Linked DNA regions of Vallitalea longa. The protein of the gene in region 1 binds, or shares a complex with, the protein of each later gene. Links are inferred from orthologs where the notes say so. Each region holds a gene or a part of one and is shown on either strand. Other genes may lie near its edges.

Region 1 (16,225 bases):
TAGCACATGAAGGAGCTAGATTTCTTCTTCCCTCAACTTCTACAACACAGATACGACATGAAGCTGTTTTATTAACCATTTTTGTATCATGCAAATCTAAATGACATAATGTTGGAATATCAATGCCTAACTTTTTAGCAGCATCTAATATAGTACTACCTTTTGGCACATGTACTTCTTTACCATCAATAGTAATTTTTACCTCTGACATTAGGTTACACTCCTTTTCTAGATTATATAAAGTATTCACTTTTATTATTTCTTAATAATTGCTCCGAATTTACATTTATCCATACAAGCACCACATTTGATACATTTTTCTTGGTCGATAGTATGTGGATGTTTAACAGTACCTGAAATAGCATTAGCTGGACAGACTCTTGAGCATGCAGTACAACCAATACATTTATCTTCTTGAATATAATATTTCAATAATTTCTTACAGTTACCTGCTGGACATGTTTTATCTTTAACGTGAGCTACATATTCATCCCAGAATATATCCAATGTAGATAATACTGGGTTAGGTGCTGTTTGACCTAAGCCACAAAGAGCTGTATCTTTAATTACACGACTTAATCTCTTAAGCTCGTCTAAGTGCTCCATTGTACCTTTTCCTGTAGTAATTAATTCTAATAGTTCAGCTAGACGTTTAGTTCCAATACGACAAGGTGTACATTTACCACAAGATTCTTCTTCTGTGAATTCTAGATAGAATTTAGCTACTGCTGGCATACAGTTATCTTCGTCCATAACAATCATACCACCAGAACCCATCATAGATCCTTTTGCAATTAAGTTATCAAAATCTATAGGTGTATCTAAGTCTTTTTCTGTTAAGCAACCACCTGAAGGACCACCTGTTTGAACAGCTTTGAATTTCTTTCCGTTCTTGATTCCTCCACCGATATCATAGATAACTTCTCTAAGTGTTGTTCCCATAGGAACTTCGATAAGTCCAACATTATTGATTTTACCTGCTAAGGCAAATACTTTTGTTCCTTTTGATTTTTCTGTACCTATTTTATTGAACCAATTTGCACCTTTTAATATAATAACTGGAATATTAGCAAATGTTTCTACGTTATTAACATTAGTAGGCTTGCCCCAATATCCTGATTCCGCTGGGAATGGTGGCTTAGTAGTTGGTTCTCCACGTAGACCTTCCATAGAATGGATAAGTGCTGTCTCTTCCCCACATACGAATGCTCCTGCACCATATGTAAGTTCTATATCAAATTCAAAACCAGTACCCATGATATCAGTACCTAACAATCCTGCTTCTCTTGCATCATCAATAGCTTTCTGAAGACGTTTGATTGCTAGTGGGTACTCTGCACGAATATATACTTTACCTTTTGTAGCTCCAATAGAATAACCACAGATTGACATAGCTTCTACAATACTATGTGGGTCTCCTTCAAGGATAGAACGGTCCATAAATGCACCTGGGTCTCCCTCATCGGCATTACATACTACATATTTTTGATCTGCTTCATATCTACTAGCAAATTCCCACTTTAATCCTGTTGGGAATCCTCCGCCTCCACGGCCTCTAAGTCCAGATTCCTTAACTACATTAATAACTTCTTTTGGAGTCATTTCAGTTAATACTTTTCCTAATGCATGATATCCATCACGTGCAATGTATTCTTCAATATTACTTGGATCTATGAAACCACAGTTTCTAAGTGCAATACGCATTTGTTTTTTATAGAAATCCATATGCTTGGAATTACTAACTTTTTCTTCTGTTTCAGGATCTTCGTATAATAATCTTTCTACTTTTCTACCTTTTACAATATGCTCTTTTACAATTTCTTCAGCATCTTCTGGTTGTACTTGAACATAAAATGTATTATCTGGTTCAATTTTTACAACTGGACCTTTTTCACAGAAACCGAAACAACCTGTTTTCAGTACCTTAACCTCTTGGTCCATATTGTTGATTTTTAACTGTTCGTTTAGATTATCAACTATTTTATCAGAATTCGCAGATTTACATCCTGTACCTCCGCAAACTAATATATGCATTTTATAGTTAGACATCTTTTGAGCCTCCTAACTTTTTTTATTCAATAGTTTTATGAGTTACAGGGATTATTCCATCAATTAACTCGCCATTTTTAATATGTTTTTCAATAACCTCTTTTGCTCTATCTATTGTTACATTACCATATACCACTGGTTCACTATTAGGCATAGTAACTTCTATTGTTGGTTCAGCATAACAATATCCCATACAACCAGTTTGAGTTACAACTACATTCTTGATTCCTTGTTTTGCCAAATCATCAATTATGAAGTTCATAACTTCTCTAGCACCTGAAGCTATACCACATGTTGCCATAGCAACTTTAACTTGTACTAATTTATCAATATTTTCGCCTTTTTCTCTTAATTCTACATTTGACTGAACTTTTTCTTTGATTTTTTTTAGCTCTTCAAATGATTTGATTTTTGCCATTATTTTTCCTCCTTTATATACATTGAACTAGAATCTTCAAAATAAAATCAAGTGTTTATACCTATTAAGAATTATATATAATCTCATAACTATACTTTTGTTCAATATATTTATTTGGCTAACAAGTTGAATTTACTTAATATTCAATCAATTTCATTCAACTTATATAGGATTACACTTATTTGTATTCTGCAAGAATATCTTTGATCATATCTGGAGTTACACGACCATAGACTTTATCGCCAACCATAACAACTGGAGCAAGTCCGCAAGCCCCTACACAACGGAGTGATTGAAGGGAAAATTTGCCATCTTCTGTTGTTTCTCCAACATCAATTTTTATTTCTTTTTTGATTTCATTAAGAACATCTTCAGCACCTCTAACATAACAAGCTGTACCCATACATACTGAAATGTTATGTTCACCTTTTGGTGTCATTGTAAAGTAAGAATAGAAAGTAACTACTCCATAAACTTTTGCTGTTGAAATTTTTAATTTTTTCCCTACAAATTTTTGAACTTCTTTTGGTAAGTATCCAAAAATTCCTTGTGCCTTGTGTAATACACGTATTAGTTCACCTTTTGTAGTTGGCATTGCATCAATATACTGCTCCAATTCCTGGAACTTTTCATCTGTTAATGCTGTGTTAGCTGCCATTTGCTTACCTCCTTATTATATAATGTAAATGATTAACAAATTATAGTAATTTATTAATTATAAACCAAAGTTATATATTTAACACGAAAATCTACATTTTTACCATTTTCTGGTGTTATATTATATTAATCTTTTTTTTTCTACATATTTTACATCCGATTATCTAAATATAAGTTAATATAATTAAATGTTTCAATCAATCAGCTTTATTTAATAAAGTATACGAGTAATAAAACTTAATAAATAAAGTTATATAATTTTTCCATGTTTAAATATGCGATAATGTGTTTAATTAATAACATTTAAATACCTGCTAATTTCAATATTCATTGATTTAATGATATAAATCAAACTATTTTATGAGTTAAAAAAATTGATAAATGTATATTTATTAACTTATTTTTTTATTAAGTAAAATAAATATTTTTAACAATTTTTTAATCTACAATTACTGATCATCTTTATTAATTAAATATGTTAAATATTGATTCAATATTTTTTTCTTTAACTTCTAAATAATTTTTAGTAATGCCAATATACCCCAACTCGTGGGCGTCTGAAGATTGTATAATCTGATAGTCTTTGTACTGTTTCTTATAAACATCTAAGTTAGAAAATCTAGAAATTTCAAGTATAGAAGTATTCAAGTCGTCTGGGATGAATCCTAAGTTAGATAAAATACTATAGCTAGGCCTATCAATATGAGCGGGAACTGCTATACCATTATTGTCCTTAATTAATTTTATTACTTCATTTAATGATAATAATGTTGATATCAATAGGAATCTATCTAATTCCTTCATTATATCATCATTCTCATTCAGGACATATTGATTACCAACTACATTAGGTTTATTTTTAATATAAGGCAACTTACTATATATAATGTTTTGAACATTGTATACACTTTGTAAGTTTGGAAATAAACCAATAACGTGTATTTCTTCTTTTGTCTCAATTTCAATACCTGGAATAACAATAATATCTTTACCTCTCGCTACTTTCATAACTGCCTCAAGATTCTCAGCAGTATTATGGTCCGTTATGGCAATAGCATCTAGCTCATTAATTAATGCCATATTTACGATATTATTAGGTGTCATGCTATCATCACCACAAGGTGAAAGAGCTGTATGAATATGGAAATCATAGTATAATTTCATAAAACCGCTCCATATAATAATTATAATTTTGTTAATATTTTATCAATTATAACATACACATATCGGAGTTATTATAACAAAAATAGTATTAAAAGTAAAGAAACTATATCTCTTTTATTTGTTTTCTATAACACTTTTATTATACCATGAAAATCAAGTTTTTCAACAAAAAAACATAATATAATAAGTAAATTAATACCAATAATTGTATAATTTTTCTATTAGCTGATGTATTATTTTTTATCTTAAGGAATTATTTTTTTTTCTTTTTTTTATTAATATATTGTGAAATATTTATTTTGAAAATAAATTTATTATATAGGTATTTTAATGCATACTTCATTTAATAAAGTATGTGCTATGGAAATCTCAAGAAAAATTATTATGAGTGAATTTTTATTTCTAAACAAAAGAGACTATGCCTTGTTCTGCAAAACGGATTTGTCCGTCAGGAAATTTTCCTTAGCACATATGAAAACGCTCCTATTTCATATGCTTAAAAAGTAGTGATTCCCTATAAGATTAAAAAAGCACTTATAATATATAGTGATATACTTATATATTATAAGTGATATTATTAATTACTTTTCAAATACTTTAGTTAAAAATTGTCCTGTATATGACTTTTCATTTTCTGCAACCTCTTCAGGTGTACCTTTTGCTATAACGATTCCACCTTTATCTCCACCTTCAGGTCCCATATCAATAATATAATCTGCTGTTTTAATTACATCCAAGTTATGTTCGATTACAATTACTGAATTACCTGCATCTACTAGACGTTGTAATATGGTAATTAGTTTATTGACATCTTCAAAATGTAATCCTGTCGTTGGTTCATCTAATATATACATTGTTTTTCCTGTACTTCTTTTACTTAATTCCGTAGCTAATTTCACTCTCTGAGCTTCTCCCCCTGAAAGTGTTGTAGATGGCTGTCCCAATTTTACATACGATAGACCCACATCATATAATGTCTGAAGTTTTTTCTGAATTCTAGGAATGTTTTCAAAGAATTTCAATGCTTCTTCAACTGTCATGTTCAATACTTCTGATATGTTTTTACCTTTATATTTAACCTCTAATGTTTCTCTATTATATCTTTTGCCATGACACACTTCACATGGTACATAGACATCTGGTAAAAAGTGCATTTCTATTTTTATGATACCATCACCTCTACATGCTTCACAACGTCCACCTTTCACATTAAATGAGAATCTACCTTTTTGATATCCTCTCATTTTAGCTTCTGCTGTACTGGCAAATATATCTCTAATATGATCAAATACTCCTGTGTATGTAGCAGGGTTTGATCTTGGTGTCCTACCGATAGGTGATTGATCTATGGCTATGACTTTATCTAAATATTCTAGCCCTAACATATTCATGTGTCTGCCTGGTTTTATTTTTGATCTGTTAAGATCTCTAGCAAGTCTTTTATATAATATTTCATTTACAAAAGAACTTTTTCCAGAACCTGATACTCCTGTCACACATGTAAAAATTCCAAGTGGTATATCTATATCTATATCCTTAAGATTATTTTGAGCAGCACCTTTTATATTAATCCATTTTCCATTAGTTTCTCTTCTTGTATCCGGTATCTCTACTTTCTTTCTTCCACTAAGATATGCACCTGTTATAGAGTTTTTCGCCTTCATGATTTGTTTAGCAGTACCTTCTGCAACAACCTCTCCACCATGTTCTCCAGCTCTTGGCCCAATATCAACAATATAATCAGCTTCAAACATAGTCTCTTCATCATGCTCAACTACTATTAAGGTATTTCCAAGATTTTTTAATCTTTTTAGTGTCTTAAGCAATTTTTCATTATCTCTTTGATGAAGTCCTATACTAGGTTCATCTAGTATGTACACGACTCCAACTAATCCAGAACCAATCTGTGTAGCCAATCTTATTCTCTGAGCTTCCCCACCTGACAAAGTACCAGCCGAACGAGATAAAGATAAATAGTCTAAACCTACATTTACTAAAAAACCTATTCTTGCATTTACTTCTTTTAATATTTGTTCACCGATAATAAGCTGTCTTTTGGTTAACTGAATATTATCAAAAAAAGCTTTAATATCTCTTATTGACATCTCTGTAACCTGTGATATGTTTTTACCTCCCAGTGTAACAGCTAAAGCAATAGGATTTAATCTTGCTCCATCACATGCATTACATGGTGTATTCGTCATAAAAGATTCATATTCCTGTTTCATATAATCAGATGTTGTTTCTCTGTATCTACGCTGTAAGCTCGTAACAAGACCTTCAAATACTGTTTCATATTGTCCCATGCCTTTATCTGATTTATACTTGACAATAAATTTTTCACCTTTAGTTCCATACATAATTATATCTTTGATTTCCTGTGGATATTTTTCATAAGGTGTTGTTATATTGAATTTATATTTTTTACCTAATGCCTCGAACATTCTTCTTACATGACTATCTTCATTAGAAGCCGAAGCCCAACCTGGAATAACTATAGCTCCTTCAATTATACTTAACTTTGTGTTAGGGATAATCAGTTCAGGATCGAATTTCATTTTGAATCCTAGACCATGACATTCTGGACAAGCTCCGAAAGGATTATTAAATGAAAATAACCTAGGCTCTATTTCATCTATACTTATATTACAGTCAGGACATGAAAAATTCTGACTAAATGACATAGATTTACCTTCAACAACATCTATCACTAATAATCCACCAGTCAATTTCATAACAGTTTCAATAGAGTCTGTTAGCCTTTTCTCTATACCTTCTCTAATTATCAATCTATCAATTACAATTTCAATAGTATGTTTTTTATTTTTATCTAAGACTATTTCTTCAGATAGCTCATACATATTTCCATCTATCTTGGCACGGACATAACCGCTCTTTTTAGCCTGTTCCAGTAATTTGATATGTTGCCCTTTCCTTCCTCTTACTACAGGAGCCATTACCATTATTTTGGTTCTTTCTTCTAATTTCATTATTATATCTACCATTTGGTCAACAGTCTGTCTGTTTATTTCTTTTCCACATTTGGGACAATGTGGTATACCGACTCTTGCATATAATAACCTTAGATAATCATATATCTCTGTTACTGTTCCTACTGTTGAACGTGGATTTCTACTAGTCGTTTTTTGATCTATAGATATTGCAGGGGATAGTCCTTCTATACTATCAACATCTGGTTTTTCCATTTGCCCTAAAAACTGTCTGGCATAAGCAGACAATGATTCCACATATCTTCTCTGTCCTTCAGCATATATCGTATCAAATGCTAAAGAAGATTTACCTGAACCACTGAGTCCAGTAAATACAACAAATTTATCTCTTGGAATGGTTAAATCAATATTTTTCAGATTATGTTCTCTTGCACCTTTTATTACAATCGTATCTTTTCCCATAGGACCACCTCTTATTTAATTCTAGTAATTTATTACATCATCAATTAATACCTCATATCAAGCATCTAACTGTTTTTTTAGTTCATATAATTCATCTCTTAATTGAGCTGCTCTTTCAAATTGCAAGTCCATAGCAGCTTGTTTCATTTCTTTTGAACACTTCAAAATCTTTTTCTCCAACTCTTCTCTACTCATAGATTCCGGATCTTTATTTAATTCATATGTCGCTTCTGATTCTGCTACTTGAGTGATACTAATTATATCTCTAACAGGTTTGCTTATAGTTGTAGGAGTAATATTATGCTCTTCATTATACTTTTTCTGTATATCTCTTCTTCTGTTGGTTTCTGTAATTGCTCTATTCATACTATCTGTAATAATATCTGCATACATAATAACTCTTCCCTCTACATTCCTTGCAGCACGTCCTACTGTTTGAATTAGAGCAGTCTCTGAACGCAAAAATCCCTCTTTGTCTGCATCAAGTATCGCCACTAAAGTTATTTCAGGTATATCTAATCCTTCTCTAAGTAGATTTATACCTACAAGAACATCAAATACATCCATTCTAAGATCTCGTACTATCTCAATTCTTTCTAAAGTATCAATATCTGAATGTAGATATCTAACACGTATGCCAGATTCTTTCATGTAATCCGTTAGATCTTCCGCCATTCTTTTAGTTAATGTAGTTATTAATATTTTATTTTTATTTTCCACTTCTTTTTGGACATTGGATATAAGGTCATCTATCTGTCCTTTTACTGGTTTCACTTCAATTTTAGGATCCAATAGACCTGTCGGTCTAATAATTTGTTCAGCCATCAATTGTTTATGGTCGTTTTCATATGGTCCTGGTGTTGCAGAAACAAATAGTACCTGATTTAATTTTCTTTCAAATTCATTGAAATTCAATGGTCTGTTATCTTTAGCTGAAGGTAATCTAAAACCATATTCAACCAATGTGGATTTCCTGGATTGGTCACCTGCATACATACCTCTTACCTGTGGAACAGTCATATGCGACTCATCTATAATCAATAAAAAATCGTCAGGGAAATAATCAATTAAGGTATGTGGTGGTGCTCCTGGTGGTAATCCAGTCAAGTGCCTTGAATAATTCTCTATACCTGAACAAAAACCAGTTTCTCTAATCATTTCAACATCGTAATTAGTTCTCTGGGCTATTCTCTGAGCTTCTAGTAATTTATCCTTTTCCCTAAAAGATTTAACTACTTGAATTTTCTCTTCTTCTATAGACCTTATGGACTTTTCTATTTTATCTGTTTCAATTACATAGTGTGACGCAGGAAATATAGCTATATGTTCCATATACCCCAGTATTTCTCCAGTAATTACATTTATCTCTGTTATCCTATCTATTTCATCACCGAATAATTCTACTCTTACTGCCCTATCAGTTGAAGCTGCTGGAAATATTTCTATCACATCGCCTCTCACTCTAAAAGTACCTCTGACAAAGTTCATATCATTTCTCATATATTGAATATCAACTAATTTTTTTAATATCTCATCTCTATCTTTTATCATTCCCGGTCTTAATGAAAGAACCATATTCTTGTAATCTATAGGACTTCCAAGACCATATATACATGAAACACTTGCCACAATTATAACATCATCTCTTTCTGCAAGAGACGCTGTAGCAGAGTGCCTTAATTTATCTATTTCTTCATTGATTGATGAATCTTTTTCTATAAATGTATCTGTATGAGGGACATATGCTTCTGGTTGATAATAATCATAATAACTAACAAAATACTCTACAGCATTATTAGGAAAAAATTCTTTAAATTCACTATACAATTGAGCGGCTAAAGTTTTATTGTGTGCCATAATTAATGTAGGCTTTTTTAATTCCTTAATAATATGTGCCATGGTAAATGTTTTTCCTGAACCTGTAACTCCTAGTAAAGTCTCGAATTTCTTACCTCTCTTGAAACCACCAGCCAATTTTTTTATTGCATTGGGCTGATCTCCTGTAGGTTGAAATTTAGAATGGATCTCGAATTTAGACATATTATCACCTCTTTTTCTTTATATACGTTACATATTATCAAAATAGCTTAGATAATAAATTCAATCTTCTTATGATTGTTCCTAGAAATAATACAAAAATAATTACAGTTTTATCTATTTAATAAAATCCATTTCATCTATGTATCTACTAGTCATTATTTTTAGTCTTAACTATTATATCACATTAATAAAAAAATGCAAACATATGTTTGTGCAAATATTATCCATCTCATATTAACTGACCATGTTAAATAATGGCAAACTGTACATTTTAAAACATACAGTTTTATAATATATTGTTAGTATAGTAATCGTTGCAATGATATTTACTACCAATATTTTTATGGAGCTCTAGAAAGATTTTTAACAAGTTCTAAAATTAAAACTTAAGTTAGTATTTTTCAGCTAGCTTATTAAGTGTGCAAATATAATTAATTAGGAGGATTTTATTATGAATAGAAATAATGAATCAGTTATAAATCTAAATCAAATGTTAAAAGGTGGAGTTATTATGGATGTAACAACTCCCGAACAAGCTGTTATTGCTGAAAAAGCCGGAGCATGTGCAGTTATGGCTTTAGAAAGAGTACCAGCTGATATAAGACGTGATGGCTCAATTGCAAGAATGTCAGATCCTAAAATGATTAGAGGCATAAAAAAAGCTGTTTCGATACCTGTAATGGCGAAGGTAAGAATAGGTCATTTTGTAGAAGCTCAGATTCTTGAGGCTCTAGATATTGATTATGTTGATGAGAGTGAAGTTTTGTCACCAGCAGATAATATCTATCATATTGATAAAGAGAAATTCAAAATTCCTTTTGTTTGTGGAGCAAGAAATCTAGGTGAAGCGTTAAGAAGAATCGGCGAAGGAGCATCCATGATCAGAACAAAAGGAGAGGCAGGTACTGGAGATGTTATTGAAGCAGTTAAGCATATGCGTACAATGACATCAGAAATCAAAAAAATAGTATCATTAAATAAAGGTGAACTCATGAATGCATCAAAAGAAATTGGAGCACCTTACAATCTATTGAAATATGTACATGAGAATGGAAGACTTCCAGTGATAAATTTTGCAGCAGGAGGAATAGCTACGCCATCTGATGCTGCATTAATGATGCAATTAGGATGTGACGGTGTTTTTGTTGGATCGGGAATATTCAAATCAGGTAATCCTGAAAAAAGAGCTAAATCCATTGTTGGTGCTGTAGCTAATTTTAACAATCCTGAAATGTTAGCAGAGCTTTCCGAAGATTTAGGAAAACCAATGAGCGGAATCGCAGTTGAGTTTTTAAAAGAAGAAGAAAGGTTAGCTGGCAGATGAAACCAACATTAGTTGAATATACTTAGAATTTGTTTTTATATTAAAATGCTTTGCATAAATAAAAATAGGTCATTCTATCTTTTATTTTGCAAAGCATATAATATCATTTTCTTAATTTATTTTTTATTATATGGAACAATCCTATTTTCTGCACACTTTCATGTCTATATATTATTCTTGGATTCTCTGGCATCAACCTTACTTTCAGATCGGTAATACCATCTGGATATGCTTTAAATTCATAAGTTTCCATATCACCATTTATATGTAGCACTTCTATCCATAGGAATGTAAAGCTATTTTTCAAAATTGCTCTGAATTGACGGGTGTTAAGTACATTGATACCATTGATTTTAGTTATTATATCTCCTATTTGCATACCCATTTGTGATGCAGCACCTTCTGGAGTAATGCCCATTATCCTTACACCTTTTTTAGGTATGGTATAAATAGGTTCTTTTTTACTTTCTATATATTGCTCATATAGAATCATACCTTCATGTATACCTGCCATAAGTATCGTACCCACTATTTGTAGGAATAGACTACCCACTGAATAAATTGATAATATTATCAGCAGTATACTGTAAATCATCAATCTTACTGCTGTCTTTTTACTCCTTTTTTTTGGTTCTTCACAATATGTAATACTACTATAACCCAAAGCTCCAACAAAAGGTACTAATCCATAAAAATATGTAATGACATCTTTTGGTATATCTTTCAATAACGGCCACCAATCAGGCATCTGAACAATTTCTGAACCTGATATTCCCCCTTTTGACAAAACAAGCATTGCTATGGGTAAAGGCCAATATTTCTGCATGAGATGACCTAATACAATCTTTCCGTCTTTCTTAGCAATTATTGGAATAGGGTCATCAGCTCCAACAAAAAAAATCAATATGCCTTCCATTAGATGTAAGATACCTACCAAAGCTAATAATCCACTAATATTTATATTAATATTAGGAAGTGTTATTCCAAATATTATCTGCCCTCTGAATATTAATGAAAGAACTCCCATAACAGATGCTGCATATGAAAAACATAAATATCTTATATTTATTAATGATAATATCAGAGCAAGAGGTAATAAAAATATCAGATAATAAGTTAAATTAATTGGAAGCCCGATAACTGCTATTATCAGACTACCAATTATCCCAATAATTATTCCCTGAAGAATTGATTCCACAAGTGCATTTATAACGGTTTTGGAATTATCAAAATTATATATGTTAACACTTTTATATTTTTTAATCAATATATACAATATCCATATTACTAATATGAATGAAAAATTGAACAAAGCTCTTGAAATAGATAATAAAGTAATATGGATTATTTCTAACAATGGATTCATATATGCTCCCCTATTTATACCATTAAATTCACTTATTTATTTCTTTAGTAGTTTATTTTTCTTTTGTTATTTTTTCTTTCATAACTTCAACTGCTTTATTAAATTGTGTATCTTGTTCCCTTTCAATTACCAACTTCTTCTTCAATTCTTCTGGAATATCTATTTCCACGTCAGGTTCTATTCCCTTACCATGAATATAATTACCATTAGGTGTATAATATTTGGCAATTGTTACTTTAATAGCTGAACCATCTTCTAGTGGGAATACCCTTTGAACTAATCCTTTACCAAATGTAGTTGTTCCAACAATTGTACCTATACCACTATCTTTTATAGCACCTGATAATATCTCAGATGCACTAGCACTATTCTCATTAACTAAGACAACTAGTGGTTTAGTAAATTTTCTAAGATCATCAGAAGATGCTTGTTCTCTATATCCTTCTTTATCTTCTGTATAGACAATCAAGCCTTCTGGTAATAACTCATCAGCCATTTCTATTACTATATTCAAAAGTCCTCCAGGATTATTTCTAAGATCGATAATCAATCCTTCTTGTCCTTTAAGGTTGAGGTCATCAAGAGCTTCTTTAAATTGGTCATATGTTACTTCTTCAAAACCAGTAACACGTATATAACCTATATTATCTTCTAACATTTCATGTGATACAGTAGGTACAGTAATAACATCTCTCGTTATTTCTATATCTATATTTGAATTATCTGATGCCCTATAAATGCTTAATGTTACTTTTGTACCTCTTTTCCCTCTAATCATATTAGCAACTACATCTTCCATTTTAAGGCCTTGTATGCTTTCATTATCTACTTTTCTTATAATGTCTCCTGGAAGTAAGCCTGCTTTCTCTGCTGGTGAACCAATAAATGGTGATAGTATCATTAATTGTTGTGTATCTTTTTGATACGTTACTATTGAACCGATTCCTTCATAAGTTGCTGACGTATCTACTTGAAACTCTTCATATTCTTTTTTTGTATAATATACAGTATATGGATCTCTTAATTCACCCAAAAATCCTTGATAAACCCCTTCATATAAATCATCTTCTGCATAATCATTTTCAAAATAATATCTATCATCAACGTAAGAAAGAATATCATGTAATTTTTCCTCTCGGCTATGGTATCCCGATTTTATAACTTGATAACCTTTTTCATGTTCAAAGTTTTGAATTAATTTTTTTCCACTAAAATATATTACGTCTATTACAAGGATAATAGCCATACCAATGACTAATCCATGCATGAATTTTCTTTTTTCAGTCATATTGATTCTCCTTATTATACTAATAATATTGTATTGTATTTGAGTTAGTATTATTCCATAATAGCAAAAAAACTGCATTAGCAGTTTTTTGCAATTATATTGAATTTTATTTAAGCATAGTTAGTGGAGGTATCCACTTCCCATTTTTTCTTATACCGAAATGTAAGTGAGGGCCTGTTGATAATCCTGTATTACCTGATTTAGAAATAGTTTGTCCACCTTTTACTTTATCTCCTTTTTTGACAAGGAGTTTTGAGTTATGTGCGTATATACTAACATATCCACTTCCATGGTCAACATAAATGTATTTTCCCCATACACTACTGTAACCTGCATATGTAACTTCGCCGCTACTAGCTGCCTTCACAGATGTACCCATACCAACACCTATATCTATCCCTGTATGATATGAAGGCTTCTTAGTAACTGGATGTATCCTATTGCCGAAAGGACATGTTATATAATGATTAGATGTTGGCCATGTCATTTTTCCACCAGCATATACTAATTTACTTTTAATACTGTCAATAGATTTTTCTATTTTAGCAAGTTCTTTCTCTTTAGCATTCAATTCAGATTGTGCTACACTTTTATTCTCTCCCAATATTAACATTTCTTTTTCTTTAGTAGACTGGATATCCTTAAGTGACTTCTGTTGAAGAGTATTTTCTTTTTTTAGTGCTACTATCTGTTCTTTGTCTTCTTCAAGTTGTATCTCTTTGTCTTCTATATCATCTCTAATTAGTTGTAATTCTTCTATCATATTGGTATCATACTCAACCAATGCATTAACGTATTCTACTCTAGTAAGAAAGTCACTTAAGTCTTTTGAACCTAGAAGCACTTCCGCATAAGCTGAATCACCCTGCTCGTACATGACTTTAATACGTTCTTTTGTAGTATTGAAATATTTTTCTTCTTTTTGTTTCGCAACCTCCAACTCTTGATTAATAACTTCTATTTGTTTTTCTTTATCATTTTGTTGTTGTTGCAATTCTCCTATCTTATTATTATATTCATCTATCTGGATATCTAATTGTTGAACCCTACGTACAATTTCTTGAATCTCCTTATCAAGACTCTTAATAATCTCTTCTGACTTATTGATCTCACTTTTATTATCTTTTTGCTGTTGTTCCAGGTCCTTCAATTGTTGCTGATAGGAAGAAGCAAAAATTGTTGTTGGAACCATAAACAAAAGTAATATGATAACACAGTTTTTAATTACTCTTTTCATATATTCCTCCATTATTAATAATATTTTTTATAAGACTATACTCTTAAATGTTTTCTTATAGTAATTCTGCTTCCTACGATGCCTATTCCAATTCCAATCACCAAGGATAAAGGTATCAATATAGAATATATCTGTCCTACATCCATGAACGATAAAAATTGATTAATAACTATAAATTTGACATTAATCTTACTAATCACATAATCATATAAGAAATATATTATAGCTAGTGGAATTATTGCCCCAACAGCTCCTATCAACATTCCTTCTATGATAAAAGGAAATTTAATGAAAAAATCTTTCGCTCCCAGATATTTCATTATATTGATTTCATTTTTTCTAACTGATATAGCTATCCTTACAGTGTTGGATATTAAGAAAACAGATATAAATATTAGTATTATTATTAGAACTATACTCATATAATTTATGAAATTATTAAATCCTTTTATAACTTCAGTGATATCTTTTTCTTGTTTAACGAATCTAACACCTTTTAATGTTTGTATGTATTGTACTAATGCTTCCTGCTTTTCTATATCATTGATTTTCACCTGGAAGTTATCTGAATCCTTAAGCGGATTATTCTCCCCATCAAATCCTACAAGGAGATTTTTATTGTCTTTATATACAGTATCCTTCAAGTCATTCCACGCTTGTTCTGGTGATATGTACTCAATTGATTTTACTTCTTCTCTTTTACTTACCATAGCTTCAATATTTTTTATTTCAGCATCAGTGATGTCTTCTTTTAGAAAAACAGCAATTCCTAGATTACTTTCTGCTTCTTGAAGTGTGTATCCAACATTAGCTGCAACAATATAAAAAATACCTACTATAAACAAACAAGCTGCGATTGTACCAATAGAAGCAATGGACATTAACCTATTTTTAAATAAATTAATAACTCCTTGTTTAAAACAATAATCTACTGTTCTAAGCTTCATCCCCGTAATCTCCCCTTTGCACATCTCTTACAATACATCCATTATTAAGGGTTATAACTCTCTTCTTCATTGCATTAACCATTTCTTTATCGTGAGTAACAACAACTACCGTAGTTCCCCTCATATTAATTTCTGTAAGTAATTTCATTATTTCCCATGAATTATTAGGATCTAGATTACCAGTTGGTTCATCTGCTATCAAAATAGGTGGATTATTTACAATTGCTCTAGCTAATGCTGTCCTTTGCTTTTCTCCTCCCGATATTTCTGTGGGGTACATTTTCGCTTTTTTTGATAGACCTACCATAGATAATACCATAGG
Region 2 (16,936 bases), on another replicon or contig:
TTTCACAGTTATTTCTGACTCATACTTCTCATATTCTTTACTGAATTTTTTTTGTATCTTCTGGTGTGCTTTTATACCATCAACTGCTCTTGCTGATGTTAGGAAAACCGATTTTATGTCACCAGACCGTAAAACAAATTCTATTAGCTCTCTTACGGAAATACTTAATTTATTAGAATCCATGTCATTACCTCATTTAATTACCTTATCGTAAAATTCATAAAATTAACTAAATCTAATGCATCTATATTATAGCAAACAATCTTATATTATTGTATAATAATATTATCTCATCTACCAAATTTAATTATTTTACATAAATACTAATATTTTCTGTTACAAATTGAGATATAATATTATTATAAAAACTTTGATGAACTATTGTTTTAATTAAGGAGAGGTTTATTATTAAGATACTTGTTGATGGGGACGCTTGTCCTGTAAAAAATATCATCATAAAAATCGCTAAAGAGTATAACATACCTGTAGACATTTTTATTGATTCATCCCATATATATGAGAACGACTATTGTAATATTATAGTTATTGGTAAAGGAAAAGATGCTGTAGATTTTGCGTTAATCAATAGAACAAACAAAAACGATATTATTATTACTGGAGACTATGGTGTAGCAACTATGGCACTAAGTAAAGAAGCATCAGCTATCCATCCTAATGGTTTCATATATACAAACGATAATATTAATAGATTATTAATGGAAAGGCATATATCTGGGCAAGCTAGAAGGTCCAAAAAACGTTATGCTAAAATGAAAAAAAGAAGTATAGACCATGATATGAAATTCGAGTATAATTTTCGCAAATTAATCCTATCTGAATCAGTAAATGATATTAATATTTAATTATATCAATCTACAAGGCTAGGTAAATATTGCAAGATAAAAAAAGATGGCGCATTGCCATCTTTTTTTATTATCTTATTCATTATTTTCGTTTTCATTATTTTCATTATTTGTATTATCCAATAATGGTTTTTCAACAGGTCCCACTACTACTTTATCAATATCACGTTTATCTGTTTTCTTATATTCTTTATCAAATAAACCAGCGAATTCTTCACCAGATATTTTTTCTTTTTCAAATAGTAAGTTTACTGTTTTATGCATAACTTCTAGATTTTCATTTAATAACCTTATAGCTTCGTTATAAGCATTATCAACGATTTTCTTGATTTCGCTATCAATCAATCCTGCAATGTTTTCTCCATAATTTCTTGTATGACCCCAGTCTCGTCCAATAAATACTTCATCACTATCGTTTCCAAACTGAATAGGTCCTATTACATCACTCATACCGAACTTGACTACCATATTTCTAGCTGTCTGAGTAACTTTCTGTAAATCACTATAGGCACCAGTAGTAATATCATCAAATATTATTTGTTCAGCAGCTCTACCACCTAAAGAAACAATTATGTCTTGTTCCATTTCTTTTTTACTTTGATAAGTATCATCTGTCTCAGGTAATGGCATAGTATATCCACCAGCATAACCTGTAGGTATTATTGAAATACTGTGAACAGGGCTTACAAGAGGTAATACATGGAATAATATAGCATGACCAGCCTCGTGATATGCTGTAATTTTCTTTTCTCTTTCCGTCAGTATCTTGCTCTTCTTCTCTGTACCTACACCAATTTTAATAAATGCCTTTTGTATATCTTCTTGTTCAATAACCTTTTTGCTTGCTCTTGCAGCATATATTGATGCTTCATTCAATAAGTTTTCAAGATCAGCACCAGTAAATCCTACTGTAGTTTTAGCAATAACATTAAGGTTAACATTATCAGATAAAGGTTTTCCCTTTGCATGTACTTTCAATATTTCTTCACGGCCTTTGACATCAGGTCGTCCAACCACAACTTTTCTGTCAAATCTACCTGGACGTAATAATGCAGGGTCTAATATATCTGCTCTATTAGTTGCAGCTATAACGATAACTCCTTCATTAACTCCAAATCCATCCATTTCAACAAGTAATTGGTTAAGAGTCTGCTCTCTTTCATCATGGCCTCCGCCAAGTCCTGCACCTCTTTTTCTACCGACAGCATCAATTTCATCAATAAAAACTATACATGGTGCATTCTTTTTTGCTTGATCGAATAAATCTCTTACCCTAGAAGCACCTACACCAACAAACATTTCTACGAAATCAGAACCTGAAATACTGAAGAATGGTACTCCAGCCTCACCTGCAACAGCTTTTGCAAGTAATGTTTTACCTGTTCCCGGAGGTCCTACCAATAGAACTCCTTTTGGTATTCTAGCACCAAGTTCTACGAACTTACGCGGACTCTTGAGAAATTCTACTACCTCTTCCAATTCTTCTTTTTCTTCTTCAAGTCCAGCAACATTTTTGAATGTAACCTTTTTATTTTCGTCCACTACCATTTTAGCTTTACTTTTACCAAAAGACATGACACGGTTTCCACCACCGCCGCCTTGTGCTTGATTCATAATGAAGATCAGTAAAAAAATCACTGGAATAAGAATTATAAGTGATGGAAGTATTTGTATAAACCAGCTTGGCCTTACAATATCTTTGACAATATATTCTATTCCGTATTCATCTATTTTTTCCTCGAATCTGGAAGTATTAGTAATTGGAAAACTTTTATACTCAGCATTTTCAAAATAAACTGTAACTATACCAGTAGGTATTTCCGCATTCTGCTTAATTTCGATTCTGACAACATCATCAATCTGTTTCATAAAATCTTGATATCCGTAGTCACCTTTCATATTATCCCATTTGTTGTTTGATACGACAACTGCGATAAGTAATACTAAAAGTAAAAGCGCATAAAAACTAAATCCTTTTATATTTTTTTTCATGTGCTTGCCTCCTTTCCTATCTTAAAAATATTCATATTTCTGTTTTTGAAATCAATATTAACTATCCATTGTACCGATATATGGTAGATTACGGTATCTTTGCATATAATCAAGTCCATAACCTAAAACAAATTTATCAGGTATTTCAAATCCTTTGTAATCAACTTGTACATCGATCACTCTTCTATCTGGCTTATCTAACAATGTACATACTCTTATACTGTTTGGTTTCCTATCTTTTAGAATATGTACCAAATAACTTAGTGTCCTACCTGAATCTATAATGTCTTCAACGATTATTAATTCTTTTCCTTCAACTGATTCATCAAGATCTTTTACTATTTTTACTACCCCACTGCTTGATACTTCATTTCCATAGCTTGAAAGAGCCATAAAGTCCATTGTAACAGGAATATCTTGTATCTGTTTTGATAAATCAACCATAAACATTACTCCGCCCTTTAAAACGCAAATCAAGTGAACTTCCTTACCTTTGTAGTCCTCAGATATTTGTTTACCTAATTCTTTGATTCTTGCGTTTAATTCATCGGCAGATATTAATGTTTTTATATTATGCATCATAATATCCTCCTCTAATAGTATCTTACTTCTAATATTTTTTTGGTTGAAGCAGAAATTTTATATTCTTCGTTTATTCTATAACCGATGATCCAAATAATATCATGTCCATCAGCTAATAGAGGGATTTCATTTCGTTTTTCTAATGGGATTTTACAATCTATGAAATATTTTTTTAATTTTTTAGCTCCATTAATCCCTTTTATAGCGATTACATCTCCACTCTGCCTACTTCTAACCTTCAAATTATCTTTTATTTTATCATAATCAAACCATTTCGTATATAAATTTTTAGGAATATTATAATTTTTGTTTTCAATAATTCGAAAATCTAAATGTTTATTTAATTCTTTTATATAGATTTTTGATAAATCTCCTATAATATATTCAAACTCATCTATTTTATTTTTTCCCAATTTGGTTATTATGATACTGTCATAAGTTCTTTTTGCTGTTAATCCTTTTGGTAAATTTATTCTTTTGCTGACCTGTTTACCTCCTAACTTAATTATTTCTTCGATATGTTTAAATTCAATATCTTTTAATGAACTCATTTCACCAATTATGTGTCTGACTAATCGTCTTTTTATAACAATATCCAACTGTAGAAATTTATCTAAGTCAATAATAAACTCATTATTTAATTTTTTTACTGTTTGTTGTTTCTCTTTCAAAACAATCTTATCTATATAATCATCTTCACTTCTTACTAGATTAGCAGTATTAACCAAATTAGTAATGAAGTTTTGATTAAAATTATTTTCAATGTAAGGAATTACTGTATGACGAATCTTATTTCTCGTATAGATCTCCATTTCATTAGTATAATCATCTCTGTATATAATATTATTAGTAATACAATAATTTTCTATTTCTTTTCTAGTACATTCTATCAACGGCCTAATAATATTATCTCTAACTGGTCTAATTCCACCAATGCCTTTGATACCAGTTCCTCTTAGCATATTTATAATTATAGTTTCCGCATTATCATTGATATGGTGCGCAAGTGCTACCTTAGTGCCTCCAAATTCTGATACTGCTTCACTAAAGACTTGATATCTTACTTTTCTACCCATTTCTTCTTCTGATAGTTTATTTTCTTTAGCTAACTTTTTAACATTAAAATAATACACATGACATTTAATGCCTCTTTCATCACAAAAATCTTTGACGAATTGGGCATCATCATCTGCATCTTTCCCTCTTATACCATGTTGAACGTGAACAACATTCAAATCTATATTCAACTTATTCTTAAAATCATTCAGTAAATGTAATAGACATATGGAATCAGCTCCACCAGATACACCAATAATAATATTATCGTCTTTATCTATCATATTAAACTTAGATATAGTGCCTAATACCTTATCTACCATATAATTTTACATCCTTCTTATTTTCTTTAGTCATAAATAAGTGACTCTTTTAATATACTAGACTTATGGAAATAAATCAATAGTCAAGTTAAATCTTCGTTACGAAACATATTAATATTAACAGTTTGTTAATACCTTATAAACAAATCATTCATTTTTGAGTTTATGAGATGACTTATCATATCTCCACTAAGGATTATATGAATATTAATGCTATAATTTTTTCAATTAGCGCAAACAAAATAGCGGAGAAAAACCTACTTTATTTTATTCTCCGCTATAATTATACCATATTAACGACTTATTGCCATTATGATTTTATGTAATAATTTTATTTAATAATGTTTTAAACACTATCCTGCCTTCTCCCAGATTCTCATCACCAGAACTGTCATATCATCTTTTAATTTGCCCCCTGTCTTTTCTCTTGCAGATTCTAATATATAGTCTGCCATATCTTGAGGATTTCTACTATCCAATTTATGTAGTGAATCCTCAACCCACTTTTCTTTATCTATCTCTTCATCTTCACTATCAAGGATACCATCTGTAACCATTATAATCATATCGCCATTATTTAACCTTTTAGTAGTTGATTCACTTTCAACATCATTTAACATCCCTAATGGAAGTGACGTCGATTTTACAACTTCTACTTTGTTTCCTGTTTTAATAAATGACGATGCAGCCCCAATCTTAACAAATTCACACATACCTGTATATCTATCAACCAAAGTCATATCCAATGTAGAAAAAGTTTGTTCACTGGATTTTAGTACAAGTATGGAGTTAATCATTTTAATTGCCGTTTCTCCATCAAAACCAGCCTCTAATAGCTGTTCCAACAATTCAATAGCAGATTTGCTTTCTTTAAAGGCCTTTAGCCCTGTACCCATTCCATCAGAAAGAGCCACAATATCCTGCCCTTTGGGTAGATTCAAAAAGGTATAGCTGTCACCTGATACATCTGTATAGTCTTTACTGACTCTAGCAACACCTTTAGCGATTCTATAAACCTCACTTTCTATAAATTTCACTTCACAGTATTTACTCTCGTTAATATATTTGCACCCTTCCACTAATCTCATTTTTTTCTTGGTGAATTTATTAATTACGGGAGTAATATCTTTCATACACCTTGTTTTTTTCCCACTGTATTTTATTTTCATACTGACTTCCATTCTTTGATTTGGAGCTTTATAAACCACCACATTCTTAACAGTAATATTATCTTTCTTTAATTCCTCTGAAATTTTTGTTTCTAAATCCGTGTTGAATTCAATATTTTTATATAAATTATTACCTAACTTGTCGATTATATCAGATACAGAATAAAACTGCTGGGAAATCAGTTGTCTATTTTCTGCAATTTTATTTTCCCAAGTTAGATTTATCTTATAGAGCTCAAATAACCTATTCGTTGTTGTTATGAATTCCTTAGGTTTTATACATTTCTTAATAAACACATCAGGAATATCCTCTTCGGTTATATGATTTTTGTTTTCTACAGCGGAAAAAATACTAAACACCGTTCTATATGTATCATAGAATTCTTTTTGCCAACACATCTTACACATACTACAGTCCTTACATACTTTTTCCGCTACATCATCTAAGAGCTTATTCACCTCCTCGGTTGTTAGATTGCCTCTCCTTTCAGATATATGTTCAAAAGTTTTACCTACATTCTGGAACGAATTAGAAAAACTATTTAATTTTTCACTAATGATACCTTGGACTTTATCTATGTATTTATCTTCTTCAATAGATGTTTTTTTCATTGAGTATATTTGTTCTTTTTCATTTGGCAATATTGCAAATATACCCACACTAACTATTAATGCTTTTACTATCTGAAAATCTAGGTTTAGTGGTGATATGAAGTACCATAAGCCAATAGTTCCTAAAGAGAAACCTATAATACTACCAACTTTACCTAATTCTCTAAACAAGGCAGATAATATTCCTACCATACCAAATATACCTATAATCTCAGCATCATATCTGCCCATTAGAACTAAAACTATTCCAGATATAACACCAATGATTGCACCTGTTCCGATACCATGTCTATATCCCAGAATCAGAACAACTGAAAATATCCATATTTCAATAAAACCTAATCCTAATATAGTAATATCTGCAATTCCAGCAACTGCTGTACCCATTATTATGGCTTCACTTATTAATATTTCATTAGTCGCTTTTTTATTCTCTTCGTCATCAAATAGATATTTGAGTCCACGACCATATATTAGTACTAATGAAAATATAAAGGCACCTTCTAATAATGCTATCAAAATGTTATTTGCTACATTATGTTGTATGATTCCAGCAGTGATCGTTATAATCAAACAGCTGGTTGCAGCTATCACCCCCTCATGGATAAGCGATAGTTTCTTACCTTTAATATCTAGTATGGAATTTATTGATACTATAAGTATCATAATTAGTGCATATTTTAATGCATCTATTATTGGCATCGCAGTAAACAATCCTATTATTACAGATAAGAACATCCATATTCTACTTTTCTTATCTGTATATACAGCTGCGAAATATGCCACAGCCATAGGATTCATATTATTATAGATGGCTGCTCTCCCCATCATGAAACCCACTACATACAAAAATATCAACTTCAATATTTTAAATCCTTGTTTCTGTAATATTTCTTTCTTTTGTATCAGCATTTGGGTTTGTCCTATAGTAGTATTAGTTTTCCCCATATACTATCCTCCCCTTTGCAAAAAATTGTTTATTTCCCTTGGTGAGAACTAATTATATATTACGAGATTTAAATTGTTTGTCATAACTTGTATCCAAAATAAAAAAAGTTTTAGACAAATTTTCTCATTAATAAGTTAATTATCGAATGGAGGTATAGCTAATGTTTTCAACGAGAATAAAAAGTAGAACTTTCCTATTTAATAAAAAAAGTTGTTTCCCTTAAGAAACAACCTTAATCTTCATCTTCATTAACGAATATAATCTCATCAGGCTTAACTAGTCCAAATTTCTCCCGTCCTAATTGTTCGATATATTCATCTGATTTTATGTATTCTTGTTCTTTTAACAAATCAATATGTTTTTCTTGTTCTGCTTCTATTTGCTCTTCTAAACTTGATTCTTGTTTTTCTAAACCGATATTCTTAACATATAATGATGATACCTTAATGCCAACAACTGTAGTTAATAATATCAACACTAATGTAGCAAATAATATAGCTTTTGTTTTTTTCTTTTTTCTTCTCAAGTACACTATCATTCCTTTCCATAGCAATTAGTAAATGATCTATTTCTTTTTAAATATGATTTTAATCTCTTTAGTAATCTTCTTATATTTTATTATCAACCATTTTCCCATTTTTTTCAAGAGTTTATATATTTTTCTGACTATAAAAAAAATAGGCGTTAATAATAATTTAATTGGCTTAATTATTAACTTGAACAAAAATTTAATTATGTTAGCTATGAAAGAATAGATTTTTATAAATACCTTTATAACGAGCTTTGAGATGAGAAAAAAGTAAAATATGAGTCCTAGAAACACACCTATGCATAAAAACCCTCTTAATGTACCATTATTGTTTTTGAATATATCAATAAAGATAATTATGCTACCGAAGAGCCAGAATATTAAGTCCTGTATATTTATAAGCCATTTAGGATGCTTAATTATTCTTCTGAAGACTCTTAATAGATCATATACAAACCCTAGAAAAAGCCCATTTAGTATTGACATTAAGAAACTGATTGCTTGAGCACTTACTAAACTATTCATATCTCACCTAACCAAATAATTTTGACATAAATGAACCTTTTGATCCGTACCTAGCACCATCATTATATTCTAAACTTTCTATCTGCCCATCTAGCTCAAGTTCTTCTTTTTCTAAGTTCAATCTATTAACGTGTAATTCTGCTCCTTTAATTGTAAGTGTACCCATTTCAGTTTCAACCATGACGATATCTGTATCGAAAGATATAACATCTGAAACTCCAGTTATTGATACTCTTTCTCTATCATTGATAACTAACCTGTGATTCATGTTAATATGCTTTTCTTCCATTTTGACACCCTCCTCTTAATGTGTATTATATAATTCATTATATTAACTTATAAGAGGATTTATTCTAATCTGTTAAATTTTATGGGACGACTAAAAAACAAAAAAGGCTGTTTGAATACATTTGGAATCATAATGATACTAACAATGTACTAAACAACCTATGGTCTATAAATATTTGAACATATCTTTTGCTTCATCTTTTTTAACTGTTTCTTTTACTATCAAAACTTCTACTTTAACTGCCTTATTACCGAATTGAATCTCTATTATATCACCAACAGATACTTTTGCACCTGCTTTCGCCACTTTATCATTAATCTTGATTCTACCACCATCACATGCTTCATTGGCTACTGTTCTTCTTTTAATTAATCTTGATACTTTAAGATATTTATCTAATCTCATAATATCACCTACCTTAAGCTATATTTGAAAATTATAAAGACCAAAGAGACTACGCCTCATATTAGATTTCAAGGAAAAGGGAAAGTAGATCTTTCCTTTTCAACAAAAAAATCTGCACTATCAAGTGCAGATTTTTAGAATTCAATGGTATTAACTAACGACCATTCACAGCATCTTTTAAAGCTTTTCCAGCTTTAAATCTTGGTGCTTTTGAAGCTGCTATTTGCATAGGTTCACCAGTTTGTGGGTTTCTACCTTCTCTTGCTGCTCTTTCAGTAACATCAAAAGTACCAAATCCAACTAATTGAATTTTACCCCCATTGCTTAATTCGTTTGAAACTACATCGATAAATGATTTTAAAGCTTTCTCTGCATCTTTTTTACTTAATTCAGTTTGTTCTGCCATAGCCGTAACTAATTCAGCTTTGTTCATAATAACTCCTCCTCTACTTTAATATTATATTATTTTGAACAAAGGCGCATATATGCGCTGCTAAGAAAATCTTAGCTTTATAAACAATCGTCTAAACGATTATTCTTATTGTTCTTTTTAAGCTGCTCCCATAACTTGTCCAATTCAGTCATTGTTATGTCGTTCATGCTTAAACCTTTTTGTTTTACAAGGTTTTCTATTCCCTCAAATCTATTTATAAACTTTTCTGTAGCATTTGTCAAGGAAAATTCAGTATTTAATTTTAAAAACCTTGAAATATTAACCATCGAAAACAGCAAATCACCATATTCTTCCATAATATTACATTTATTTCCATTATTCATGGCTTCTTCCAATTCAGCTAATTCCTCATGAATCTTAGCTGTTACTTGGTTGATTTCTGTAAAATCAAACCCAGCTTCTTTTGCTTTTTTTTGAACTTTTGTCGCTCTCATTAATGCAGGAAGTGCTTTTGGAATTCTTCTCATATCTTCTGTATAGGAAATATGATTTTTCTCAACTTTTTTAATTTCATTCCAATTAGCAGTAACTTCTTCAGTTGATTCTACTTTCATACCTTTAAATACATGAGGATGTCTTCTAACAAGTTTCTCACATATTCCATTAATAACTTCATCCAGATTAAAAGTATCGTTATCCTCAGCTATTTTTGAATGGAATACCACTTGAAGCAACATATCACCTAATTCTTCTTTAAGGTTCTCCATATCATTATTGTCTATAGCTTCTAGGACTTCATATACTTCTTCTAACGTACCATTTCTAAGACTTTCATGTGTTTGAACTTTATCCCATGGACATCCGTTTTCACTTCTTAATATGCTAATGATGTTTTTGAGATCTTCAAATGAATAATTTTTTTTATTTTTGTAGTCTTTTGTCATACAATCATTCCAATCAGATAATATATTACAAATTATATCATATTATATTTTAGTTATAAATAAATATTTTTCAATTTTTTTTATAATTAGTTTGATATTATCAGTTTTTTTTATTTTTTATAGGCCTATATCTTAATTAATAGATTGAATTTACTATTAAAACTAAATACTAATTATTGAAAACACATTATTTTTTAATAAAGTAAAATATATATAAATTCATAGATAATTTGTTTTTAGGTATATATTCTTTTTCAGATAGTAAATTATGCCTATGTAAAAGATATGGTTTTATAATGAATCCTTTACAGAGAATTTCATAAATACAAGTTACTTTTACTATTTATGTAAAATTAAATAAGACTGAGTTATTTTTTAACCCAGCCTATTTTTTATTGTTCCATTTGTTTTCCTAAAAATCCTGCTGCAGAATGAGCTAATTTTGTTTCAACTTCACCCATTTTTATTTTGTTGTCTTTACTTAAGAATATAACAGCTCCTATAGCATCACCTTCAGATATAATTGGTGTTATAACTTCAGCGATATATTCTTCATTTTCGCCATCATATAAAATGTCAATAAATTTCTTCTCATCTTTGTTAGCCAATATTGTTTCTCTTTCTGTTATTGCCTCTTCTAGCTCTTTGCTTATTTGTTTCTCTAAAAACTCTCTTTTGGATCCACCAGAAACAGCTATCACTTGATCTTTATCAGATATACATATAGTATGTCCAGTTGTTTGTGCTAAAGCTTCTGCATACTGTTTCGCAAATGTTCCAAGTTCACCTATAGGGGAATACTTTTTAAGTATTATTTCTCCATCTTTATCAGTAAATATCTCTAAGGGGTCTCCTTCTCTTATTCTTAATGTTCTTCTTATTTCTTTTGGTATAACTACCCTACCTAGATCATCTATTCTTCTTACAATACCTGTTGCCTTCAAATTATTACCTCCTTTAGATAGTCATCACAAAGCTGTCAATAATAGTATGCAACAATTTAACTATAATATTCATAATTTGACAGTTTTAAACTAAAGACCATATACCAATTTATTGAAATAAAGTTAATTTTTATATCAGCTTTGTTGATGTTTAATAATTAATAAAAAAGAACTAAGATTATCTCTTAGTTCTTATTATTAGATATTAACATTTATTTCATTCAATCTTTTTGTCACCTATTGGATTTTCATTAATATTACCGAAAATATCCATCTTAGCCCATAATTCTTCATTCAAGTCGACAACTACATTATTTTCCCATTCATTATATATTTTATTAAATGCATCATTTTTCAATTGTTCTTTGTACCGTTCTTTTAGTTGATTTTCATAATTACTAAATTCAATTTCAAATTGTTCAATTTCTTCTTTCGTAGGAGATATTTTTTCTAAGATCTTGAATATATGATATCCATAATCACTTTGTATTATTTGACTTATGTCTCCAGGTTCTAAATCTTTTAGACTATGGAATTTTTCGTCTAACAACCTTAGTGGAAGAATATATTCCCCATCTTGTTCTTTAGAATTTTCATCCTGTGAATATTGTTTTACTAACTTTATATAATTTTCTCCTGAAACTGCTTTATCATATACCTCATTAGCCTGTTCTTCAGCTTTTTCTTCAATATCTGGAGATATAAGTATATATTCGTCATCGTCGTTTTTTTCATGTGTTTTTATCAATATATGCCTAACTCTAATATTTATAAGTAATTCTTCTAAGTCACTAGATCTCAAAGCTACATATTCTTGATTTTCCAATAGCTTATTCTCTAATTCTTCATCTTTCGGAATATAATCTTTAGTCATTTCAAAAGTTACTTTATTAGCTATCCTATACTCAATAAATGAGTTTAAAATACTCTCTTTGGTTAAACTATAACTTTCTATATCTGCTTCATCTAAATCATTATAATATTTCAGTGCTTGAGACTCTATTTCCTTTTTTTCATCTTCAGTAATTGCTATATCCATATCATTAGCTTTTTCTACTAATATCTTAGTACGGATAATATTATCTAATACTCCTAACTTAGCAACATCTTCAGCTTTCTTCCCTCCACTAAAATCATTATGATCCCAGACATCTTCTCCACCTAATTCTTCAAACTCCATTTTAACCTGTAATAAATACGGCATTACCTCATCAGTCTTAATGTCTATATCATCAATTGTAATTAATGTTTCATTATCTTTGTTGACATCAAGTTGTTCCCCTTTTGATTTATTAACACTACAACCCACTAAGAAGATGCACATGAAAAGCAGAATAAATTTACTTATATAACCATAAGTGCTTTCCATTTATCTCTCTCCTAACATAGAAACCATTGATAACATCCAAAATTTTTATATCTCATATGTTATTTAGCGTTTCCTAAATTATATGTCTAATTCCATTATAGAGTAAACCTAAGCATCCTTCAAATCTTTTATGTCTTGTAACACATTCTTAATATGTCTGAAAAATTGTTTTTTGTCGACTCTATTTATTTTATAAGTAAAATATGGAGCTTTATTAATTGTGAAAAACAACTGATTCCTATATTTATTTAACATCTCAGGAATCTTGTCTGGATTGATTTTAGCATCTTTTTTAGCTTCAAACTTGATATTATCTCCCTTTTGCTCAATGTTCACTATATCCGCTTTATTAGCTATAGCTTTGATATAAGCGATATCCAAGAGATTTATAACCGATTTTGGTAAGTCTCCATATCTATCTTCAAGTTCTTCTTGGACATCATAATAGTCTTTTTCGTTCTCAATACTTGCAATCTTCTTATATGCACCAAGTTTTCGTATTTCATCTTTTATATAAGTAGACGGTATGAATGCATCGACATTCAATTCTACCGAAGTTTCAAAATTTTCTTCGACTTTTTCATTACTCACTTCATGAATTGCTTCCTCTAACAATTTACAATACAAGTCATAACCTACAGATTCCATATGCCCATGTTGTCTTGCCCCCAAGAGATTACCTGCTCCTCTGATTTCAAGGTCTCTCATGGCTATCTTGAATCCCGAACCAAATTCAGTGAATTCTTTTATTGCCTGTAATCTTTTTTCAGCTGTTTCCTGTAATATTTTATCTTTTTTGTACAGTAAATAGGCATAAGCAACTCTATTAGATCTTCCAACTCTACCTCTTAACTGATATAATTGAGATAAGCCCAATCTATCTGCATCTTGAATTATTATAGTATTGGTATTTTGAATATCAAGACCTGTTTCAATGATAGTTGTACAGACAAGTATATCAATATCACCATTGATATACTCGAACATGATATTTTCAAGTTCTCTCTCATTCATCTGTCCATGAGCAAAAGCCACATTAGCTTCTGGTACCATTTTACTAATCCAGTCAGCAACCTCGTCTATTTTTTTTACTCTATTGTATACATAATATATTTGGCCACCTCTTGAAAGTTCTCTATAAATAGCATCTTTAATAAGCTCATCATTATGTTCGAGTACATATGTCTGAATAGGATGTCTTTCTTCAGGCGGCTCTTCAAGCACACTCATATCCCTTATACCGATTAAACTCATATGTAGAGTTCTTGGTATAGGGGTAGCTGTTAAAGTCAATACATCTATATCCTGTTTTACCTTTTTTATTTTCTCTTTATGTGATACACCGAATCTCTGTTCCTCATCAATAATCAATAATCCTAAATTTTTGAAAACTACATCTTTTGATATTAATCTATGTGTCCCTATCAGTATATCAACTAGTCCTTTTTTAGTATCTTCAATTATTTTCTTTTGCTCTTTTTGACTTTTGAACCTAGACAACATCTCAACCCTTACAGGAAAATCTTTCATCCGTTGTAAGAAATTATTATAATGTTGTTGAGCCAATATTGTCGTTGGTACTAGATAAGCTACCTGTTTATCATCTTGCACTGACTTAAATGCAGCCCTTATAGCTACTTCGGTCTTACCGTAACCTACATCTCCGCATATTAGTCTATCCATGATTTTTTTACTTTCCATATCGGTTTTTGTTTCTTCTATCGCTATCAATTGATCATCGGTTTCTTCATATGGAAACATTTCTTCAAATTCTTTTTGCCATACTGTATCTCCAGAAAATTCGTATCCCTGTTTTGCTTGTCTTTTAGCATATAATTCCACCAGGTCTTTTGCTAAATCTTCAACAATACCTTTAACACGGTTTTTTGTCTTTTTCCATTCATTCGTACCTAATTTATTTAGTTTTGGTTTTTTACCTTCCGAACCTATATATTTTTGAATAACATCCAATTGGCTTGTTGATATATACAAATTACCTTCGTCTCTGTAAGATATTTTAATATAATCTTTACTGACACCATCGATCTCAATTTTTTCTGTTCCTCTGAATATCCCTATTCCATAGTTTTCATGTACAACATAATCTCCTATTTTCAATTCTGTGAAGCTCTCTATTTTACTTCCTTTGAATTTTTTCTTTTTCGTCTTTTTCCTTTTCTTACTCTTACCTACTAAATCAGTTTCGGAAATTATAACGAATTTGATTAACGGATATTCAAATCCTTTGTGAAGGCTTCCATAGCTAACAGCAACTTTGCCTTTTGGAATTTCAGCATCGAGTTTGGATAAATAGAAAGCATCGATTCCTCTATCTTTTAATTCATATGATAATCTTTCTGCTCGAGTTTTTGAACCCGTAATAAGGAGTGTTCTATATCTATTATTGCTCCAATATTTCAAGTCTTTCTCTAGAATCTCCATACTTTTATGGTATGGATTTATAGATTTTACAGAAAAATTTACGTTATATTTATAATTGAATCTATCTGTTTTCTGCTGTAAAGTGCTAAGTAGAACGCATGTGTAATCTTCGATTTTGTATAGCAAATCATCTATCGTTCTAAGAATCTCAGTTTGCCCCTTCAACAAATAGCCTTTTTCAAACCTGTTAATTATACTTTCATTAAATTCCTTTTTGGTACTTTCCCATTTTTCATTTATCCTTGTTGGTTCATCAATATATATTAACGTATTTCTAGAAAAATACTCTAAAAAAGAAACCGTATCTTCATAAAAATATTCGATATAACCTTCTATACCGTTAAATGTTTTTTGATTGTTTATTTTGTCTATTAAAACATCAACACTATCTTTCAATCTTTCTATTTCTTCTGTTTTATCATTTGCTTTAAATGATTTTATTAATGTATCTCTATCTTGTTTTATGTTCTTTATTGCTTTTTGTATTCTTTCTTTGTTGACTATAACTTCTCGTGCGGGATATATTTCGATTGAATCAATTTTACTAATAGATCTTTGACTTTCAATATTCATCATTCTTATGGAATCAATTTCTTCATCCCATAATTCTATTCTGTAAGCATTTTTATCCGTTGGTGGATAAATATCAATAATTCCACCTCTTATAGCGAATTGCCCTTTACTTTCAACTTGAGAGACTCTTTCGTATCCCATAAACATCAATTTCTCACTCATGGAAGTTAGGTTAATCGTATCTCCAACTTTTTTATTGATTATGCTATCTTCAAATACAGATTTGCTGATTAATTTATCCATTAAAGCTTCTATGGATAATATTACTGTATATTCACTGCTATCATATAATTTCTTGATTACATTTATACGTTGTTCAATAATGTCATTGCTATGTACATCAGCACTATAGAATATTACATCTTTAGCTGGATACAAAAATACATTATCATCATTGAAGAACTTCATATCTTCATATACTTCTCTTGCCCTTAATTCGTTATACGTAATTATCAATTTATTTCTGTTTTCACCTAAAGCATGCATTAGGTGACATTTTTCTGAATCTATAGCTCCAGTTAAATATATTGGAGATATTTTTTTATTGATTTTTTCCAGGGCATCATTAAAAGCCTCTAATTCTCTTAAAGGTTGTACTAGTGTTTTCAATTTATCACATCCAAATTTCCTATTTTAACGAATGTACAAAAGTAATATATTATATTATATACCATTTATTATATATTATATCTAGGGAAATTTAAACAATTATCTATTATACACTTCTATGGTCTAATATATATTAATGTCATTCTTCACATTCTTTTTTAATTTTCACATTGTATACATTCATTGCGTTATCTATACCTTTTGTTACTATATCTTCAATCGCATCACTAGCTCTTTTTATTTCTTCTATCATCTGTTTTATGTCTTTATCGTTAAATTTACTGAGTACATGATCTTTCAAATCCCAATTGGCACATTTATCTCCTACACCTACTCTTACTCTTGCAAAACCATTAGTACCCAGATG

What was found.
Region 2: the proteins of uvrA (region 1) and mfd are in contact, whole or in part, in a crystal structure (PDB 4DFC), measured with the Escherichia coli proteins. The link is inferred for Vallitalea longa from one-to-one orthologs.

What each region holds. Positions count from the first base shown.
Region 1 is NZ_BRLB01000009.1:147,333-163,557, reverse strand. Bases 4,670-8,041 are described here. They hold uvrA (excinuclease ABC subunit UvrA), read right to left. Parts: upstream 7,702-8,041; coding sequence 4,870-7,701; downstream 4,670-4,869. Other genes in these bases: uvrB (excinuclease ABC subunit UvrB), read right to left, coding at 7,759-8,041. Also shown: QMG30_RS14810 (NADH-dependent [FeFe] hydrogenase, group A6), read right to left, coding at 1-211; QMG30_RS14805 (NADH-quinone oxidoreductase subunit NuoF), read right to left, coding at 256-2,049; QMG30_RS14800 ((2Fe-2S) ferredoxin domain-containing protein), read right to left, coding at 2,072-2,467; NADH-quinone oxidoreductase subunit NuoE, read right to left, coding at 2,646-3,125; QMG30_RS14790 (PHP domain-containing protein), read right to left, coding at 3,590-4,288; more of uvrB, read right to left, coding at 8,042-9,741; pyridoxal 5'-phosphate synthase lyase subunit PdxS, read left to right, coding at 10,193-11,065; QMG30_RS14770 (PDZ domain-containing protein), read right to left, coding at 11,169-12,431; QMG30_RS14765 (S41 family peptidase), read right to left, coding at 12,484-13,719; QMG30_RS14760 (murein hydrolase activator EnvC family protein), read right to left, coding at 13,826-14,956; permease-like cell division protein FtsX, read right to left, coding at 14,992-15,903; cell division ATP-binding protein FtsE, read right to left, coding at 15,893-16,225. UniProt on the Escherichia coli protein: The UvrABC repair system catalyzes the recognition and processing of DNA lesions. UvrA is an ATPase and a DNA-binding protein. A damage recognition complex composed of 2 UvrA and 2 UvrB subunits scans DNA for abnormalities.
Region 2 is NZ_BRLB01000010.1:39,704-56,639, forward strand. The notes cover bases 12,854-16,936. They hold mfd (transcription-repair coupling factor), read right to left. Parts: upstream 16,570-16,936; coding sequence 13,054-16,569; downstream 12,854-13,053. Other genes in these bases: QMG30_RS15200 (peptidylprolyl isomerase), read right to left, coding at 12,854-12,945; pth (aminoacyl-tRNA hydrolase), read right to left, coding at 16,709-16,936. Also shown: QMG30_RS15140 (ATP-dependent DNA helicase), read right to left, coding at 1-183; QMG30_RS15145 (YaiI/YqxD family protein), read left to right, coding at 414-863; ATP-dependent zinc metalloprotease FtsH, read right to left, coding at 939-2,855; hpt (hypoxanthine phosphoribosyltransferase), read right to left, coding at 2,913-3,437; tRNA lysidine(34) synthetase TilS, read right to left, coding at 3,449-4,816; spoIIE (stage II sporulation protein E), read right to left, coding at 5,170-7,545; QMG30_RS15170 (FtsB family cell division protein), read right to left, coding at 7,779-8,072; spore cortex biosynthesis protein YabQ, read right to left, coding at 8,112-8,600; sporulation protein YabP, read right to left, coding at 8,608-8,889; QMG30_RS15180 (RNA-binding S4 domain-containing protein), read right to left, coding at 9,055-9,294; QMG30_RS15185 (HU family DNA-binding protein), read right to left, coding at 9,449-9,727; mazG (nucleoside triphosphate pyrophosphohydrolase), read right to left, coding at 9,805-10,632; spoVT (stage V sporulation protein T), read right to left, coding at 11,025-11,576; more of QMG30_RS15200, read right to left, coding at 11,794-12,853. UniProt on the Escherichia coli protein: Couples transcription and DNA repair by recognizing RNA polymerase (RNAP) stalled at DNA lesions. Mediates ATP-dependent release of RNAP and its truncated transcript from the DNA, and recruitment of nucleotide excision repair machinery to the damaged site.